One region of the Thalassospira sp. GB04J01 genome, then DNA from elsewhere that is predicted to be linked to it. Evidence: riboswitches for the same ligand, from Rfam matches in the RefSeq annotation. Region 1 holds a riboswitch; the other holds the start of a gene.
The links. A riboswitch is a leader RNA that binds a small molecule or an ion and turns the genes downstream of it on or off. The one in region 1 is predicted to bind thiamine pyrophosphate.
Positions count from the first base shown of each region.

Region 2: another riboswitch for thiamine pyrophosphate. It lies ahead of thiM (hydroxyethylthiazole kinase); the one in region 1 lies ahead of AMM48_RS16740 (ABC transporter ATP-binding protein).

Region 1 is NZ_CCDX020000015.1:201,663-211,670, forward strand. Features, by position in the region: gene AMM48_RS16705 (FAD-binding oxidoreductase) at 1-376, shown strand, start outside; gene AMM48_RS16710 (hypothetical protein) at 558-1,088, shown strand; gene AMM48_RS16715 (FAD-dependent oxidoreductase) at 1,088-2,443, shown strand; gene AMM48_RS16720 (EamA family transporter) at 2,453-3,304, opposite strand; gene AMM48_RS16725 (MBL fold metallo-hydrolase) at 3,396-4,448, opposite strand; gene AMM48_RS16730 (ABC transporter substrate-binding protein) at 4,679-5,644, opposite strand; gene AMM48_RS16735 (ABC transporter permease) at 5,727-6,527, opposite strand; gene AMM48_RS16740 (ABC transporter ATP-binding protein) at 6,524-7,321, opposite strand; TPP riboswitch at 7,312-7,423, opposite strand; gene AMM48_RS16745 (GNAT family N-acetyltransferase) at 7,651-8,259, shown strand; gene AMM48_RS16750 (alpha/beta hydrolase) at 8,277-9,353, opposite strand; gene AMM48_RS16755 (acetoin utilization protein AcuC) at 9,477-10,008, shown strand, end outside.
Region 2 is NZ_CCDX020000009.1:337,499-347,506, reverse strand. Features, by position in the region: gene AMM48_RS08845 (Tex family protein) at 1-555, shown strand, start outside; TPP riboswitch at 705-829, shown strand; gene thiM (hydroxyethylthiazole kinase) at 912-1,721, shown strand; gene thiE (thiamine phosphate synthase) at 1,718-2,365, shown strand; gene AMM48_RS08830 (hypothetical protein) at 2,586-2,891, shown strand; gene AMM48_RS08825 (superoxide dismutase) at 3,212-3,817, shown strand; gene AMM48_RS22165 (addiction module protein) at 3,889-4,053, opposite strand; gene AMM48_RS08820 (aldehyde dehydrogenase family protein) at 4,169-5,668, opposite strand; gene AMM48_RS08815 (aminotransferase class III-fold pyridoxal phosphate-dependent enzyme) at 5,717-7,033, opposite strand; gene AMM48_RS08810 (FAD-dependent oxidoreductase) at 7,117-8,304, opposite strand; gene gcvA (transcriptional regulator GcvA) at 8,580-9,542, shown strand; gene AMM48_RS08800 (methyl-accepting chemotaxis protein) at 9,670-10,008, shown strand, end outside.

The DNA of each region.
Region 1 (10,008 bases):
GGGATCAGACGCCTCGAAACAACCAACCATCGGACGGCGCACCAATCAGGCCGAGCCTTATAAAGTGCGGGTCAGCAATGCAATGGCCAACCTGCAAAAGGTTTTCCCGCAGATCAAACAGGTCGGCATCGTCGATACATGGGCCGGTGATATTGATGTTACCCCGGACGCCGTGCCGGTGATTGATCAGTTCGACAATCCCAAGCATTTCTTTGTCGCAACCGGCTTCTCCGGCCATGGATTTGCCATGGGGCCGGTGGTGGGCAAAGTGCTGGCCGACTGGATCACTACCGGACAACCTTCGATCACACTGGCCGGGATGGAACTGTCACGGTTTGAAGACGGATCGGTTCGGCGGCCACGCTCGCGGGTTTGATAATTGAGCGATGGAATAAGACAACCTGCAAGCTGATCAATTATGTCCACCCAAGATACTTCGACTAAGACCGGCATCGCCTTTTGGTGTTGCCGGTCTTTTCACAGACGGTTGCTGCTTTCGTCATTCAGGTGCAGGTCGCTCCGTGGTCCTGCCCGATGAAGCATGAATGAGGCAGGCAATGGCACTTGATCCCGATCTTCAAAACAGTATTCAGGCTGCATTGCAAAATGTTGACGATGTCAGCAAGACCATTCTGGCGCGTCGGGACTTAAGTGACGTAAAGCCAGGCAATGATGTGGTGACGACCGCTATGGTCTTGGAAAAGGAACTGAATGCGGTCCTTGTGGCAAAGAGCATGACGTCACCGATGGCGGGTAGCATTGAAAAATCCATCGCTGCGATTTCGCCGGGACTGGGACAGCTTCATATCAGTGAAGCGAAAATGAGTGCGAAGACAGGACAGCTCAATACATCGAAAAAAGTCTCAACAGAGGTCAGTACGGCATTCTCTGTTCTGTTGAAGAAAACCCTGACAAGCCTGAATACGGTGGATGCACTTATCAAGATCCAGTCTCCATCTCCATCTCCATCTCCATCTCCATCTAAAAGTGGTGCAGGGGACTATCGCAAGGCAATTATGGTCGAGCTTGGAGCGCTCAAGCAGGCGCAAACGAAAGTCACCCTAAAGCCGCTTACGAGGGCAGGTTAATGGCAAAAGTTTTGATCATCGGGGCTGGTGTTGCTGGATTAAGTGCAGGTATCCAATTAAAGGAAAAAGGGCATGATGTGACAATCTATGAAGCAGCCCCGATCCTTGGAGGGCGGACATACAGTACCATGGTTGGCGGTAATGCCTTTGATTGGGGTGCAGAGGCGATTGAGGCAACAACCGATGCTGCCGCGTGGCTCTTTGCCCACGTCGATCCTGATATAGGCCAACAGCCGGTTGATGCGGACTTCAATGCCGGAACTTTTATTCTGCCATTTGACGAGAATGATGCGGTTACGCCGTTGCCTGATGATGCAGTAGAACCAACAGCACAAACCACAACAGTTGAAAACAATATTGATGCCGTCAGTAATAATTTCAACGGTACGCAAAACGACGATTATTTTGGGAATGTGGACATGCGATTGGGGCAAGTTACGCCTGATGACGTAACGTTCCGTCAGCAACAATTTGCTAATTGGCAGGTCATTTCCGATGCGGTTGAGGTCAACCCGCCGTGGGGATCTATTCATAACCACGTCCGATCAGTGCAGCAAAATGCCAATGCCGAAGGCGGCGATTATGCGATTGATCAGACACTTGGGTACCGGGTTGTGAAATGGGCGACGGCCGCAGGGATTGCGCAGAATGTTGTCTTAAACGTTAAGGTCAATAGGATCGAAAATACCGACGACAACAAGGTCAAGGTCGAAGCCCTCAACAAAGACCCGGAACTTTATGACGCGGTGCTTGTCACGGTTCCAACTGACAGGGTGAAGTCCGGCGCAGAACAGGCAGGGCAAAACGACCTTGTCATTGCCGACTTATCTCTTCAGAACGTAGCCCCCTTCCGCGCCAATCCGCTTGGCTGTTACCTTAAAATGGCAATGACCGGCTTGGCCAATGTTGCGCATCCGGCACCGGGCAGGAAAGTCACGGTTACGTTTGAAACTGGGTATAGCAATTTTATCATCACCCAGAATGGGACGGGCACACAGGTCTATATGCACGCATTTGGCGATACTGCGCGCGTGATGTCGGCCAATCATCAACTTGCCGCAAACGTTTTGCTTGGTGCGGTTAATCGGCTGAACAATGGCGATGACGATCACTATAATCCACCTGACGCGGTCACAGCCTATGTCCTTGACTGGTGCGATGATGCTCTTATCGGTGGGGCCTATTCGACGACACACCCCGGAACATGGCAAAGCCGCCAAGCGTTGCAGGACTTCATCCATGGGCGGATTTATTACGCGGGTGAGGCGGCATCAACGCGTTGGTATGGGCAGGTTGCCGGTGCGATGGAAACTGGCAACTTGGTGGCAACCCGTATCCACACCGCACTTGGCTGATAAAACTGATTAAAGACTTTTGGACAGACGCAGGATAATCGCACCGCCCAGCGTCATCATGGTGGAGGAAACTTTCACAAGATTGAGTTTCTCGCCCATGAAAAACACGCCGATAAAAAGGGCAAAGACAATCCCGGTTTCGCGTAAGGCGACCACCAGCGGGATTGGTGCTTGGGTAAAAGCCCACATCACCGTGGCATAGGCGACAAAGGATGCCGTGCCGCCAACAAAGAAGATCCTTTTGCCGCGCTTGGCGACATCAACAAGGATGCGCGGCCGCATAACTGTGGCGATCAGGCCAAAGATCAAAACGTCACCGACGGTCTGATAAGCATAATAGTCAAGTGCACTTCCGGCCAGCCGGGCGCCGGTGCCATCGACCAGCGAATAACTGCTGATAAAGCAGCCCGTTATAATGGCGGCAAGGGCGGCGTTGCGGTTGCGCATGCCATCAGCCTGACGCACGATGCACATGCTTAAAATCCCCAAGCCGATGACAACAATCGCCAGCCATTCACTGACCTGAAGCGTCACACCGAGCACAAGAACCGATACCGCAGCCACGATTAGGGGTGAGGAGCCGCGCGCAATCGGATACACCTGACTAAGATCACCAAGGCGATAAGCCAGAATCAAAAATAGCTGATAGCCGATATGAAGCCCGATCGAGCCAATAAGATAGGGCCAGCTTTCGCGTGCGGGAACGTCCACAAAGGGAAACAGGATCAGAACAATTGGAATATGACCCAGCACAATCGCGGTCATGTTCATCAGTTTGTCCGGGCCACCCTTGACCAATGCATTCCAGACGGCATGCATCAGGGCAGCACCCATAACGGCAAGAAAGACGGTCAAGCTCATGGCAAAGCAATCAATGTTACGGTTTTGTGACGCAATCACTGATGCTTAGCATAGAGACGGAATAACCACTAAACCGATCTGATGGGGGCTGCTATGCCGGGGACGCTGTGGGCTCGACCTTTTGCGATGTTGTCTGTGGGGCGGCGGATTTACCGTCAAAGAACCGGGTTGCACCAATCGGCGGGGCAATAAAGTCACCGTGCCCAAAGCCCGCATCCGTGCAGGCAGATGCCAGTCGCACAGGCGGTTCATCAACCGGTTCGGCGGTTAAGACAAACGTGCCCCAATGAATGGCAAGCGCCTGCTTAACGCCCATCACCTGCATGATCGAAACGGCTTCTTCGGGATTGCAATGCGCATTGCGCATGAAATCGCGCGGGTCATAGGCCCCAATCGGGATCAGGCCAAAATCAATACCGCCATATTGTGCCCCCAACTCGGTAAAAAGCGCCTCGTTCCAGCCGGTATCACCGACGAAATAAAACCGGTAGCCATCGGCAAATTCAAGAATATAGCCACCCCACAGCATTTCCTTGCGGTCCTTGGTCGTGCGGCTCGACCAATGGTTGGACGGCACATGGGTGATGGTCACATCGGAAAGCGATAGCTGGTCATCCCAATCCATTTCGTCATAACGATCCGCGGTTATTCCAGCCTTTTCCAGCAAGGTGCCGTTTTTAAGCGGCAAGACATAGCGCGGCCCGTTGCCAAGTTTGGTCAAACTATCAAGATCGAAATGGTCGTAGTGATTGTGCGACAGCAACACCAGATCAAGCTTGGGCAACTGATCGATGGTCAGGCCCGGCTGGCTATAACGTTTTGGTCCGACACGCTTGAACGGCGATGCGCGGTCGGCAAAGACCGGATCGGTCAGGATATTCAGCCCGCCATATTGCACCAGAACCGTGGCATGGCCGATCCATGTGACCTGCAAACGCGTCGGGTCAGGATTTTGGATGGCGTCATGATCTGGGGCCTCGACCGGGGTTTTGCCGTGCTGATGTTTGGCTTTGGGCCATTCGTCGACACCAAAATAGCGCCGTTTCAAAAACCGCCAGAACGACCGTTTGACCGGATCGGGCAGCGGGTGCCGGTTTTCAAATCCGGTTTCGGTGTGGTGTGCTGGCTTGGTTTTTCTTTGCACTTGGTTGTCCTGACTGTGAGTTGATGCGACCTGCAGTAGATGTCGCACTTTATAGGGTGACCATAAGGTAACCGTCTGCTGATGCGATGCAAGGTTTCAACGGTTGGTGTTGATGATGCACACATAAAGAAAGGCCGGAACGGTCCAGTTGTTCCGGCCTTTCACGGTGCCTTCGCAATCACCGGGACAAGCAATGCGAAAGCAGGGGGGACTTGTCGGTTAGGCGATCATCACTCAATAACAGTGGCATAGGTTTCAAGGGCCGGGGCATCGGTAATCAGGCCCTGTTTGACCATGTAATCGGCAAAGCGGGCATATCGTGCTCTATCAAGGGCGGCCGGGCGCAGCGCAAAGCGCGGCAGGGTATCTGCCCATGCCTTGATATTCAGTTCATCATCAAGGTTGGGATAGGCGGCAACAAAGGCATCCCAGCTATCATCGGGATGGTTGATCAGGTACTGAACGCCTTCTTCCAAGGCCGCCAACATCCGGGCAAAGCGCGGATCGTCTGTTTTATCGTTGCGCACGGTCAGGATCAGCTCGTCATAGGGTGGCACGCCTTCTTCTTCGACAAAGAATGCCTTGCCCGGTTTGCCTTCAATTTCCATCTGGTTCAGTTCAAAATTGCGATATCCGCCAATGATCGCATCGACCTGCCCGGAATAAAGTGACGGGGACAGCGAGAAGTTCACGTTGATCAACTCAACATCATCAATTGATACCCCGTGATTGCCCAGCATGGTGCCAAGCAGCGCATCCTCAAACCCGGCCAGTGAATAGCCGATTTTCTTGCCCTTCAGATCGGCGATTTCCTTGATCGGGCCGTCTTTCAGGACAATCAGGCTGTTGAGCGGGGTTGCCACCAGCGTTCCGATGCGGGTCAGCGGCAATCCTTGGGCGGCCTGCACATGAAGCTGTGGCTGATAATTGACGGCAACATCGCCCTGACCAGCAGCAACAAGACGCGGTGGGGCGGATGGATCGGATGGTTCGATCAATTCAACATCAAGATCATGCTTGGCAAAAAAGCCCTTTTCCTTGGCGACAATCAGCGGCGCATGGTCGGGATTGACGAACCAGTCGAGCAGGATGGTCAGCTTGTCCGCGCTCCAAGCCGGAGTTGATGAACCCAAAATTGCGGCACTTAATGTTGCGCCAATGGTGGCTACTTTGATCATGGATTTCAGGCGTGACATGGATGAACCTTTGTTTTGAGGGGCCATTACGTATTTGTATGAGTTTTAGTGTCGCGGCCATTTCGGTCGCAACAGATGGGGGTTATCGAACCGGTGTCAGGCTGTCGGGTTGCCACGGCAGGGCGGCACGTAGCACGCGATCCACAATGAAATATTGCGTGATCGAAAACGCGCACAGGATCAAAAGACAGGCAAAAACCATATCAATCTGAACCCGCGCATTGGCGTGCAGCATTAAATATCCCAGCCCGTGGCTTGATCCCACCCATTCACCAATCACCGCCCCAATCGGGGCAACGGCGGTGGCAACGCGAAAGCCCGATGCAAATGCGGGCAGGGCGGCAGGCAAACGAATATGGGTCAAAAGACGCCACCGGCTGGCTCCCATGGTGCGCGCCAGATCAAGCCAGCCGGGTTCGGTGCGGGCCAATCCGTCAAAAAAGGCGACGGTGACCGGGAAGAAAATAATAAGCGCTGCCATGGCGATCTTGGATGCCAAGCCAAATCCAAGCCAAAGGACCAAAAGCGGGGCCAAGGCAAAAAACGGAATGGCTTGGGACACCAGCAAGATCGGCATCAACCAGAACCGGACGGGGGTAAATAGCGCCATCGGAATGGCCGCCAGCGCGCCAAGGGTCGCCCCGGCAAACAGGCCAATCACCGTTTCGGCAATGGTATATCGCGCATGATCAAACAACACCGCATAACGGGTGATCAGGGTGTGCCAGACATCAACCGGGGTCGGCAGCATGTATTTCGGCGCCCCGGTCAGGGTCACGGTCAGTTGCCATGTCGCAATCAGGGCAACAATGATGATGATCGGGCGGGCAATTTTCAAAAGCCGCCGTTCAGACAGTGGGGTGTGCTTTGCCGGGATGCTCATTGGGCATTCTCCGACACTGCTGCTGCGGTTTCATTGGCGCCCAGTTGACGCAGCAATTGGGCCTGCTGGCGCAAGATATCGGCATCGGTGATGTCGCGCGGGCTATGGCCTGCCGGGGTGATGGCGTCTTGCAGGCGGGCGGGGCTGCCGCGCAGAACATGGACAAAGTCGCCAAGACGAAGCGCTTCTAGCGGATCATGGGTGACCAGAAGGACGGTTTTGCCGCGCAACACCTGTGCAGCGAGTTCCTGAAGGCGCAACCGATTGACTGGATCAAGGGCGGAAAATGGCTCGTCCATCAGGACAACCGGTCGGTCTTCCATCAGGGTGCGGGCAAGGGCGGCGCGCTGTTTCATGCCGCCCGATAACTCGGCGGGGCGTAGATGGGCGGCGTTGCTCAGCCCGACCTCCGCAATCAGGCGGTCGGCCTTGTCATGATCGGGGCGTTGCCCGCGAAGGGATGCACCAAGTTCGACATTTTCGCGCACCGTGCGCCATGGCAACAGCAAGTCCTGCTGCGCCATATAGGCAATGCGACCCTTAAGCGGAGTCCCATCCGAGCAGGTGATGTTACCGCTAACATCGCCTTCGACCAGATCGGCGAGAAAACGCAAAAGCGTGCTTTTGCCCACACCACTTGGCCCGAGCAAGCAGGTGAAACTGCCTGCAGGCAGGTTAAGATCAAGGTCATGGAAAATATCGACGCCGCCAAATGCCACCCGGGCAGAACGCAGGTCAATATCGAACTGGGTTGGATTGGGTGCCGCAGCGGGCGTGAGTGTCGTGTTGGTCATACGATCCTTCCTACGCCGGTCTTAACCGGTTCAGGTTCAAAGGGTCGTTTGGCAACACCAAACCTCTCAGCCGATTTACGATCGGCCCCCCCGGAGATGACGGGACTATGCGCAGACATTTTACCCGCGTCAAGTTTTGTAACAATTGATCGCAATGGGCCCTAGCATGTCACGGCGTGAAATTTCGGTTTCCCCCCCTTTGTTTGGGGTGTTGATGCATTGGTCTGATGATTTGAAAAGGTGAGCTGGGTCACAGCCTGTGATTGTTATTTCAGACGGGTTGTCTATTTTTGTTTGGGTGTGGTTGGAAAGGCGCTTGGAACACAAAAATGCAGCATCAGGGATTTACCCTTCAGCCCGGCATTGCCGATAAACATCGCGAGGCGGCCTGTGCCCTGTTCTGGGAAGCGTTCCGTCAAAAGCTCGCCCATGTGATGAACCCCGAAGACAAGGCATTGGCGTTTTTAAAACAGGTGATGGTGTCGAGCCATGCCATCAGTGCGATTGGTGAGGATGGCGGGTTACTGGGCGTCGCCGGATTTAAAACCACGGCAGGCGCCTTCGTCGGGGGTGGTTTGTCCGATATCTGTTCGGTGTATGGTGCGTGGGGTGGATTGTGGCGCGGGTTGTTGCTTGATCTGCTTGAACGCGATCTGGCGGCGGATACGCTTTTGATGGATGGTATTTTTGTCGATCCGATTGCACGTGGGCAGGGGGTTGGAACGGCACTTTTGGCCGCGGTGGCCGACACGGCGCGGGAACGCGGGCTATCACAGGTTCGTCTTGATGTGATTGATATCAATCCGCGTGCACGTGCGCTTTATGAACGATGCGGTTTTCGCGCGACCGGGACACAGGATATCGGGCCGTTGCGGTATCTGTTTGGTTTTAAGGCTGTAACCACCATGCATCGGGATATTGGTCGGGCAGCACTGTAAAGCGATACAATTTGCCGCTATGGGCTGTTGGTGACCTGACGGATCCAGTTTACTGTTTGGTCAAGGACGTCAGGCGCGTAGGCATAGCGCCCCATCGCAGCAAATAGCCATTGGCGTTCTTCGGGCATTTCTGATGCCAGTTGATAGTTGAACAGATTGCTACGCAACAATCCGTGGCTGGCACCGGGGATCAGGATGACGTCATTTTGTAGATGGCGCCCGATCAGGACATCTCGATAAATGACCGAATCGCTTTTGGCATCGACATTCAGGTCATCCGCGCCGAACAGGGCAAGGACAGGTTGATCAATACGTGCCAGGTCGGACCGGGCATCTGCTGTAATGTTGCGTTTGACAAAGCCAAACCGGTCTTCTGACATCGGAAAGCTATCGTTTATAGCTGAACGATAGGTTTGATAATCCGCATTCGGGGCAAAAATTGCACTATCGCGCAGGCGACTTTGCGCGATCTGTTTGGTGATTTCATTATCGGCAATGCCATCGCTCATCAGGCGCTGGCGCATGTAAAATGCGCCCTGATCCTGCCAGTTAGCGGCACCCCCGATGACAACGCCAAAGGCGATGCCAATATTCATCGACAGGGCCTTGGGAATTACCCAGCCAGCTTGCGAAAAACCGAACAAGCCGATTTTGTCGGCTTGTTTCGGACGTACCGTGGCTATTGCGTCAAAGGCGCTGATGGCCTCCTTTGCGCGATCTGACATGGATTGATCCAGCCAGTTGCCGGAACTTTCGCCTATGCCCGCTTTGTCCCAGGTATAGACCCCAATCCCGTGATCCAGCAGGGCGTTGATCAGGGGCAAATAGCCATCATCGGAAAATCGGTTCTGTGGTCCATCCCCATGAATGATAAGGGCAATCGGCCCACGATGACTGGCATCGGGTAATATCAGGCTGCCCGATAGCTGGTTTTGGTCATGGGTGAAATCGAGTTCTGCTACATGTCGACCTGACAGACCGAAATCGGAAAGCCCGTTCAGGGCAAAACCAACCGGTACGATGATAATCAGGAAAATGACGATCAATGTCGCGATAAAGTACCGGCGAAACCTTTTGCGGTGGGGCGATGACATGTGGGGGCTTTCGATCCGATGATGGAAAGGGCAGCTAATGATAATCAGAGCTTGCGCCAAGCTGTGTAAACGGTCAATCCTTTGGACCATGCCCGAATTCACACTTCGATCCGGTCTTTTATTGTGACCCTTCCTGATTTTCGAGATGCCAAAATTCCCCCGCGCATGATCGCGGCCGAGATTTACCGTGGGTCGAGCTATGGGCCAAAACATCCATTGGCTATCCCGCGTGTATCGTTGGTGGTTGATATGGTGCATGCGCTGGGCTGGGTCGATGACAGTAGCTATGTCACCGGGCCGGTGGCGACACCAGCGCAACTCACCCGGTTTCATGATCCTGATTATGTGCATGCAGTGATGCAGGCCGAACGTGATCAGATTCTTCCCGAAGACATGATGGTTAAATTCGGATTGGGCAAAAACGGCAATCCGATTTACCCGGAAATTTTCCGGCGTCCGGCAACCGCCGCCGGATCATCGATCCTTGCCGCTCAAATGATCGCGAAAGGGGGCATTGTCCATCATCCTGCCGGGGGCACTCATCACGGATTGCGCGACCGGGCATCGGGATTTTGTTACTTCAATGATCCGGTTTTGGGGATTTATGCGTTGCTCGATTCGGGGCTGGATCGTGTGCTGTATGTTGATATTGATG
Region 2 (10,008 bases), on a different contig from region 1:
TTCGGTGTGCCAACCATCCGCGACATCATTGCCGAGCTTGATAAACCCGGCCGTGATCCACGCCCGGAATTCAAGACCGCCAAATTCACCGATGGTGTCAATGAAATCAAGGACCTAAAAGCCGGTATGAAGCTTGAAGGAACCGTCACCAACGTCACCAATTTCGGCGCGTTTGTCGATATTGGCGTGCATCAGGATGGCTTGGTCCATATTTCCCAACTGGCCGACAAATTTGTCGAAGACCCCCGTCAGGTGGTCAAGGCCGGTCAGATCGTCTCTGTCACCGTCATGGAAGTCGACGCCCCGCGTAAACGCATCGGGCTGTCGATGAAATCAGCGCCGGATTACGAAGGCACACGCGAACGCCGAAATGACAGCCAAGCTGCTGCCCCACGTGGCGGGCAGGCACATTCAGGCGCACGCCCGAACCACAATCGCGGCAATGGCGGTGGTGGTAATTCTTCGCGCAATTCCGCAGGTGGGTCCGCTGGCGCATCATCTGGAAATGATGCGATGGCCGCCGCCCTGAAGGCCGCGATGGAACGCCGTAAATAAGCGCCACGTTGCGCGCACATAACGCGTTTTGATCAAATAAAAGGGCGGCGGGACTTGGCGCAAACCAATCCGCCGCCTTTTTTGGCCTTCGGATATCGCGCACCATACATAGGGCGAATTGACAGAAAGCACGGAAAAACCCATGTTGCAGGTTCACCAAGGGGAGCCTCGACAGGAGGCTGAGAAACTGCCCCGTGCAATCAAAGCACATGCGCAGTGACCCGTTGAACCTGATCCAGTTCATACTGGCGTAGGGACGGTGCGAACGTTGCAAACGCTTTAAACAACGTTCTCCATCATTCCGACTTCGAACTGGGTCTCCAACGCTGCGACACAAGACGCATTGGAGCCTCGATATGACGACCGACCTTTCCCAAACCACAACCGATCTTTTTGAGCGCATGCGTGCGACCAATCCGCTGGTCCAGTGCATCACCAATTATGTCGCGATGAATTATGCCGCCAATGTCTTGCTGGCGGCGGGCGCCTCCCCCGCCATGGTGCATACGCCCGAAGAATCCGGTGAATTTGCCGCCATTGCCAGCGCATTGACCGTCAATATCGGCACCCTGTCGCCCAACTGGGTAGAAGGCATGATTGCCGCGGCAAAATCGGCCAACACTGCAGGCAAACCATGGGTGCTTGATCCGGTCGCGCATTTTGCAACCGGGTATCGTCAGGGCACGACGACCGAACTCCTTAAACTCAACCCCACCGTCATTCGCGGCAATGCATCGGAAATCATCGCCCTTGGCGGCGGACAAAGTGCTGGTCAGGGTGTCGATAGTGGCGATCCGGTCGAACAGGCCGAGGATGCCGCACGCACCCTTGCCACCGCACAGAAGGCGATTGTGGCTGTGACCGGCGAGGTTGATTTCGTCACCGATGGCACGCGGTCGGTGCGCATTGCCGGAGGATCGGACCTGATGCCGAAAATCACCGCCATGGGCTGTGCGTTGACGGCCCTTACCGGCGCCTATGTCGCCATTGCGCCGGATCAGGCGTTTGAGGCAACGGTTGCCGCCCTTGCCAATTTTGCCGTTGCCGGCGAAATCGCCGCAAAGTCGGCACATGGCCCGGCATCGTTCATGACGGCCTTTGTCGACGGGCTCTATACCCTTGATGCAAAAACTTTTAACGCCAACGCCCGGATCACTGCCCAATGACGTCCTTTGACCTTTCGCTGTATCTGGTTCTCGACCCTGACCTGTGCCGGACCCATTCGATGGTTGAAACTACCATGGCCGCAATCGGCGGTGGGGCAACGATTGTTCAGTTGCGCGACAAGAAAGTCGGCACCGAAGGCCTGATCCGGATCGGGCGTGAATTGATGGATGCCATGGCGGGCAGCGGTGTTCCGTTGATTGTGAATGACGATATCGATGCGGCCATCGCGATTGGCGCCGATGGCCTTCATGTTGGTCAGGATGACATCTCCGCACAAACCGCCCGCGAACGCCTTGGCCGTGACAAGATCATCGGTCTTTCAATTGAAAATGAAGCCGTCGCCCGCAAAGTTGACCCGGCAATTGTCGATTATGTTGGCGTCGGTCCCATCTTTGCCACCGCGACCAAACCCGATCATAAACCCGCCATCGGCTTTGACGGTTTGGCGCACCTGATCAAGATTGCCAAACTGCCATCCGTTGCCATTGGCGGGCTTAAACGGGATCATGTCGATCGGGTTTTTGCCGCAGGTGCCAACGGACTTGCCGTGGTATCGGCCATTTGCGGACAACCTGATCCCGAGGCCGCGGCACATAAAATCGCAACCGAAATTATGGCCACAAAGTCGGCATTGACCTCTTGAAATCTGGCGAATGTGCCATGTGACCCAAAGATATTTGCATGATTCTGCCCAATGCCCGTTTCCGTAAATGGTTGCGGGCATTGAATTTTTTGGTCCATGCATGGCTGCCCATCGCCCAAAGCACGAACCGGCACGGAAATGCCTCAATTGCGCCGCGAATTCTTCTGCTTCGGGGGGCATCTTTGGGGCATGGAAAATGCACAAACGCGCGAGGGATATCATGTTGAAATCTTTGCGTAGCAAACCGGTTGCCATTGCCCTGGCCTCTATCTTCATGGGCACGACGGCCGCCTTGGCTGCAATCAAGATCGCCCCGAAACCGACCACGGACAGTGTGACCGTTTATTCGGAAATACCCGAGGGTCAGGTGATTCTAAGCCATCAGGATGGCACGATTGCCTTTAATCGAAATTGCAAAAGCTTCCCCTGCCAGCTTGATATCTCATCGCTGTCAAAGGGCGAATACGATGTCATGATCCGCAATGGCACCGACATCCAGCAAATGGTCGCCCTGTATAAGGAATAATTCCCGATCAACCCGATGGCGGCATCGTCCCCGTCCCCACCCCAGATGCCGGATGGAAAATTTGCAACCTTTCGGGAACGTTTTTCCATCTGACAAGTTCATCATACAGGGCTGGACAATCGCCCGTTGCCACACGCGACATTGCATTAAAGCGCTGTTGTCCTAGATAAAGGCCACAGACATCTTCTTTGCCGCGAGGATGAAAGCCCGCAACAAAGGTTTACAACAGGTTGCACGGGAATTTAACTTTCACCCAGCGCGCAAAAAGGGATATGTTGCGTTACCGCACAGACCAATAATGAAAGTCGAGGAACTGTATCATGGCATTTGAACTCCCAGCACTTCCGTATGCACACGACGCGCTTGCACCCGTCATGTCGGCTGAAACCCTTGAGTTTCACCATGACAAACATCACAACGCCTATGTTGTGAATGGCAATAAGCTGCTCGAAGGGTCGGGCCTTGAAGGCAAGTCACTCGAAGAAGTCGTTGTTGCTTCCTATGGTGACGCGGCCAAAGCCGGTCTTTTCAACAACGCTGCCCAGCACTGGAACCATATCGAGTTCTGGAAAATGATGAAGAAAAATGGCGGCGGCAACCTTCCGGGTGAACTGGAAAAGAAAATCGTCGAAGATTTCGGCTCTGTCGATGCCTTCAAAGAAGCCTTCGTACAGGCCGGTGTCACCCAGTTCGGTTCGGGCTGGTGCTGGCTGGCAATGGACAAATCGGGCAAATTGGTTGTGACCAAAACCCCGAATGCGGAAAACCCGCTGGTCCACGGTCAGACCCCGCTGCTCGGGTGTGATGTTTGGGAACACTCCTATTACATCGATTACCGCAACGCGCGCCCTGACTACGTCAAAGCGTTCCTCGACAGCCTGGTAAACTGGGAATATGTCGCAGAACGTTTCTCCAAAGCGGGCTAATTAGCCTTACGCTTTGAGACAGAATTAAAGAAAGCGGCTCCTTCGGGGGCCGCTTTTTTCTTGTTCAGAATTCATCGGGTTTGCTTGTCAGCAAACCGTTGCTCAAACATCGCCACAACATCGTCATGCGACACCATCGACGTAGTGCCTTCCTCAATGCTTTGTAAGCGTTCAGCGATCAGCTTTACTTGCCATTCCTGATAATCTTCATCTACCGTCCTTGAATCCTTGCTCATGGTTGGGCCTCTGTTTGCGATGTCACATGTCGTATTCTATCGCGCTTCCGCCCAAACAAAAACCCCGCCGGAAACCAGCGGGGTTTTCTGTAATCAAACCTGATCAGACACGCGATCAGATATCAAATTTAATCCCCTGCGCCAGCGGCAGCTCACGGGAATAGTTGATCGTGTTGGTCGCACGGCGCATATAGCCTTTCCATGCGTCCGAACCAGACTCGCGTCCGCCACCGGTTTCTTTCTCACCGCCGAACGCACCGCCGATTTCCGCACCCGACGGGCCGATATTGACGTTGGCAATCCCGCAATCAGACCCGACCGAGGACAGGAACAATTCGGTTTCGCGCAAATCGGTCGAGAAGATGCAAGATGACAGGCCCTGCGGCACGTCATTCTGAAGCGCGATGGCTTCTTCAAGCGTCTCATAGGTCATGACATACAGGATCGGCGCAAAGGTCTCATGCTTCACCGTGTCCGTCTGGCCGGGCATTTCAACCACCGACGGGGTGACATAGAACGCATCGGGATATTCAGATTCAAGCGTGCGTTCACCGCCATGCACCGTCCCACCATCTGCCTTGGCCTTGGTCAGGGCGGCCTGCATGTTGGTATAAGCGTCTTCATCGATCAGCGGACCAACCAGCACACCATCGGCAAGCGGATCACCGATTTTGACCGATTTATAGGCCGCAATGATTTTCGGAAGCAACTGGTCCTTAACGTCCTTATGGACAATCAGGCGACGCAAGGACGTGCAGCGCTGACCACAGGTACCAACAGCCGAGAACACAACCGCACGCACCGACATATCGATATCGGCTGACGGGGTGACGATCATGGCGTTATTACCACCAAGCTCAAGGATGGTGCGGCCAAAACGCTGGGCCACACGCGGGGCAACTTCACGGCCCATACGGGTCGAACCGGTTGCCGAAATCAGCGAAACATCCCGGCTGTCGGTCATGATTTCGCCGATTTCGCGATCCCCAACAACAACCTGATGCAGGTTGGCCGGGGCATCGCCAAATTTCGCGATCGCTTTTTCAAGGATCTTCTGACAGGCAAGGGCGGTAACCGGGGTTTTTTCCGATGGTTTCCAGATCACGGCATTGCCGCACGCCAGTGCAAGGGCGGTGTTCCAGGCCCAAGGGGCAACCGGGAAGTTAAACGCGGTAATCAGGCCAACAACGCCCAGCGGATGCCAGTTTTCCATCATTTTGTGGCCCGGACGTTCGGACGCGATGGTCAGGCCATAAAGCTGACGCGACAGGCCAAGCGCGAAATCGCAGATATCAATCATTTCCTGAACTTCGCCAAGACCTTCCTGATAAATCTTGCCGCATTCCAGTGCGACCAGACGGCCCAGTGGCTCCTTGGCCGCACGCAGTTCATCGCCCAGAATCCGCACCAGTTCACCACGGCGCGGGCCGGGAACCTGACGCCATGCGCCAAATGCCTTTTTGGCGTTGCCGATGGCATCAAGCATTTCGGCTGGCGTGGTTTCGGTAACAGACGCAAATTCCGAACCGTCAACCGGGGTCTGGACACTTAGCGTGCCATTGGCAATCTCGGCCTCGGACAGACCAAGCTCGGTCAGGATGGATGTGTAACTCACAGTAAAACTCCCTTCTTTTAAAACTCTTTGGTGATCACCACCGACCGCTCAATCGGCAATTTCGGCCAGTTCAGGCAACAATTTGCCGATAATGGCAAAGGCCTCATCGACCTGATCGAACGGAATGGTCAAAGGTGCCAGCAGGCGCACCACATTGGCGTGTTCACCACTTGGCATTAACAATAGCCCGTTTGCACGGGCCCGTTGCAACAAGGTTTGCAGACGTTTGGCCGATGGTGTGCCGTCATCTGCAATGATTTCAAAGGCGCGCATCGCGCCAATTCCGCGCATATTGCCGATCACATGCCCGCCGGGCAGATCGCGCAACCATGCAATATGGGTCGCATATTTCTCGCCAAGCTGTTTGGCGCGAACAAGGATCTTTTCATCGCGCAAAACATCAAACACCCCGGTTGCCGCCGCACAGGCCACCGGATTGCCCGAATACGTCCCGCCAAGCCCACCAGGCGCAAGCGCACTCATGACATCCTCCGCCCCGGTGATCGCCGCCAACGGAAAACCACCACCGATCCCCTTGCCCATGACAAGGATATCGGGTGCCACCCCGGCATATTCCATGGCAAACATCTTACCCGTGCGGGCAAAGCCCGACTGGATTTCATCGGCAATCAAAACCATGCCGTTGGCATCACAAAACGCGCGTAATTCGATCAAAAATTCCCGGTCACAGGCACGGAAACCACCTTCACCCTGTACCGGCTCAATGACAATGGCGCCCACCGATCCGGGATCGGCCGAAACCGAAAACAGCTTGGCAAGGGCGGCCATGCCATCCGCAACCGATATACCGGTTTCGGGGCAAGGATATGGCAAATGCCAAACCGGCCCCGGAAGCGGGCCAAGCCCGGTTTTATAAGGCTTGGTTTTCCCCGTCAGCGCCAAGGTCGCAAGCGTGCGCCCATGAAACCCGCCTTCAAAGGCAATCACCCCGGTCCGCCCGGTAAAGGCACGCGCGAGTTTAAGCGCGTTTTCCATCGCCTCGGCCCCGGAATTGGTCAGCATGGATTTTGCCGGACCTTCAATCGGGCAATTGGCCGCCAGCCAGTCGGTCACCGCAACATAGGGTTCATGAGGCAGCGCGTTAAAGCAGCTATGGGTAAAGCGGTCGCACTGTTTTGCCACCCGGTCCATCACGACCGGATGGCGATGACCCACAGTTAAAACACCGATCCCGCCGACAAAATCGATATAGCGGTTGCCATCAACATCCCAGACCTCGGCATTCAACGCCCGATCCAGATAGACCGGATGCAGATTGCGCACAGCAGACGACACCGACCCTGTCTTGCGATCACGGAGCATGGTGCTGGCGTTTACTTCTGTGGTGCGATCATCACGGGGCATGTGGGGCGTGCTCCGGCCATTTGGGTTAAAGGGTTGATTTCGCAGTATCGTTACGAAATCGAATTAAATTAAATTAAATTAAATTAAATTACGTTCAGCTCAAGCACCGGCGCATTGTCGCGAATGCGTTGATAGCCAAACACCGACAGATCAAGGGTTTCATAGCCCCCCGTTGTAATCAGTTCGGCAATCCCGCGCCCGACTGCCGGACTTTGCTGCAACCCGTGACCGGAAAATCCATTGGCGAAAATGAAATTCGCAACGTCCGTATGGCGGCCCAAAATCGCGTTCTGATCAAGCAGGTTATAGGCATAATGCCCGGCCCAGGCATTGATGACCTTGATCGCTTCAAACCGTTCGCAACGCTCATACAAGCCGGGCCAGATGATGTCGTCAAACAGGCTGTGATCGACGTCAAAATCCCAGCATTCCGGGTCGCGCTCCTTGGGCGGGGCGATGCCGGTGATGAAAAATTCGCCTTCGGGCCGAACATAAAGCCCGCTTGGATCGATCAGCATCGGACAACTGGCATTGATGTCGGCCGCATCACGGCAATCAAACACGAAAATGCAACGTTTGCGCGGCTCGACCGGGATTTCAAGGCCCGCCATTCCGGCCAATTTGGAACACCCGGTTCCCGCCGCATTGACAAGCTGGCCACAGCCAAACCGACGGCCGTCTTTTAAGACAACACCGGTAATCTGATGACCATCGCGCAGGACCTCGACCACTTCACCGTCGATATACTCCGCCCCGCGACGGCGCGCCTGTTTGCGGAACGACTGCATCAGGCAATAGGCATCAAACCACCCCTCGCCCGTGCGGCCCCAACAGCCCGCCGCCAAATCCGATGTCGTCATCCATGGGTATTTGGCCGCCAGCTCATCGGGCTCCATCCAGACAATATCGCCGCCAAATTCGGTCTGGGTGGCGTGGTTATGGCGCAGGATATCGCGCCCGTCATCGGTGGCCAGAACCAGATAGCCCTTTTCATGCAGGGAAATGTCGACGTCCGGATCAAGGTCACGTTTCAGATTGCGCAAAAAATCAATGCCATAGGCCGACATTTCAATATTGATCGGGGTTGAAAACTGCTGGCGGATCGAGGCGGCTGACAAGGCGGTCGAACAAAATTCGTAATTGGGATCTTTTTCGATCACCAGAACCCGGCCCTTGAAATCATCCCGGCCCGTCAGATGCCATGCGATGGAACTGCCAATAACCGCACCACCGACAATGATCACATCGTAATTTTGCGCTTCTGAACCCATTCTCGCCTTCTACCCGATAAACTGTGCAGGCCTTCTGGCCGTTCTTTATGTTTCAGTATGCGCAGGATGACCGAAAAAGGCTCTTGAAAGGGTTTCTCCTTCCAAATAATTATCAATTCCCGATAATCATGCGCTCTGGCCCATGACCCGAACGCTTCATCTGGCGGCGCGCGGGGGCTTGGAACCGTTTAAAACGGTACGCCTTGGAAGAACAGCAAACAAACGATATATTCGCACCACATCATTCCATTTAGTCATGAACCGGAATCTGCCCCATGCGTCGCGTCCTGCCATCCTTAACGGCCCTGCAATTTTTTGAAAGCTCGGCCCGCCATCTTTCCTTCACCCGGGCCGCCGAAGAGTTGAACGTGACCCAAAGTGCGATTAGCCGCCAAATCCGTGCGCTCGAAGAATATCTCGGGCGGGATTTGTTTCGCCGCATCAAAAAACGCCTGAAACTGACCGCGGCGGGCGAAGCCTACGCCGCACAGGTCCGCGACCTTCTGGATCGGGCCGAGGCCGCAACCTTGCAGGTCATGGCCTATTCCGATGCGGGCGGGATGCTCACGGTCGGGACACTGCCGACATTTGGCGCGCGCTGGCTGGTGCCGCGTTTGGGCGATTTCAAAGCCACATGGCCTGATATTCAGCTAAACCTGATCACTCAGACCCGCGAATTTAATTTCGACCGCGAAGGCATCGATATCGCCATTCATTTTGGCGATGACAATCTGCCGGGCTGCAAATCCCATCGCTTGATGGGCGAAACCCTGATCGCGGTCTGTGCACCCAAAATACTGAAAGAAAACGACGATTTACCCATTGCCCGTGAACGGGTGCGCAATTGCACATTGCTGCAACATTCCACCCGTCCGCGCGCATGGCAGGACTGGCTGGCTGCAACTGGCGTTGCCGTGGTTGATGAGTTGGCCGGTCCCCGGTTTGAACATTTCCACATGGTCATTCAGGCCGCTGTTGCCGGGCTTGGCTTGGCTCTTTTGCCGGAATTTCTGGTGCGTGAAGAACTTGAAAGCGGGCGCTTGGTTGCCCCGTTTGATGTCTCAATCCCCAACCATCATGCCTATTACGTTGTTTATCCGCAGGAAAAGGAAAACAACTTTGCCGTCCGGGCGTTTCGCGACTGGTTACTTGCCACCTGCAAAACTGAACAGGAACAGCTTACCCGCCCACAATCGCTGGTCTCCTCACAGGCGACCGTAAAAGAGATTGCCGATTGAAACGCTGAACCCTACAGTTCCTGTGCTTACATATTGGGTTCAGACCCTAAACAAGCCATCAAAAGGCTGACGGGTAAGCGGCTTGGCAGAACTGCCAGGTTGTCATGGGGAAAAGGGAGTTCAGGTTGTGTCGCTGCTCGAGGATCGTCTTGAACGTTACAATGTTTTGCCCGCAACCTTTGAGATTTTGCACAAGGCATCTCGCGATGTTCAGGGTGGGTCGGCAACACGGGCCGCGCAGTTCTACGAAATCATTTCGCAAAACCCCTCCCCACATCAGGCTGTTATTGATGACGCGGTCCGTAAAGACCTCACCAACAGCCTGCAAACCCACTGGCAAAACCTGTTTGATGGCAAACTTGACGACGCGTTCGTCCGCCAATCGATTGAAATTGGTCAACGCCACGAAGAATACGGCATTACCCCGAAACTTTACATCGCGGCCTATAACGCCGTTACCGATGCG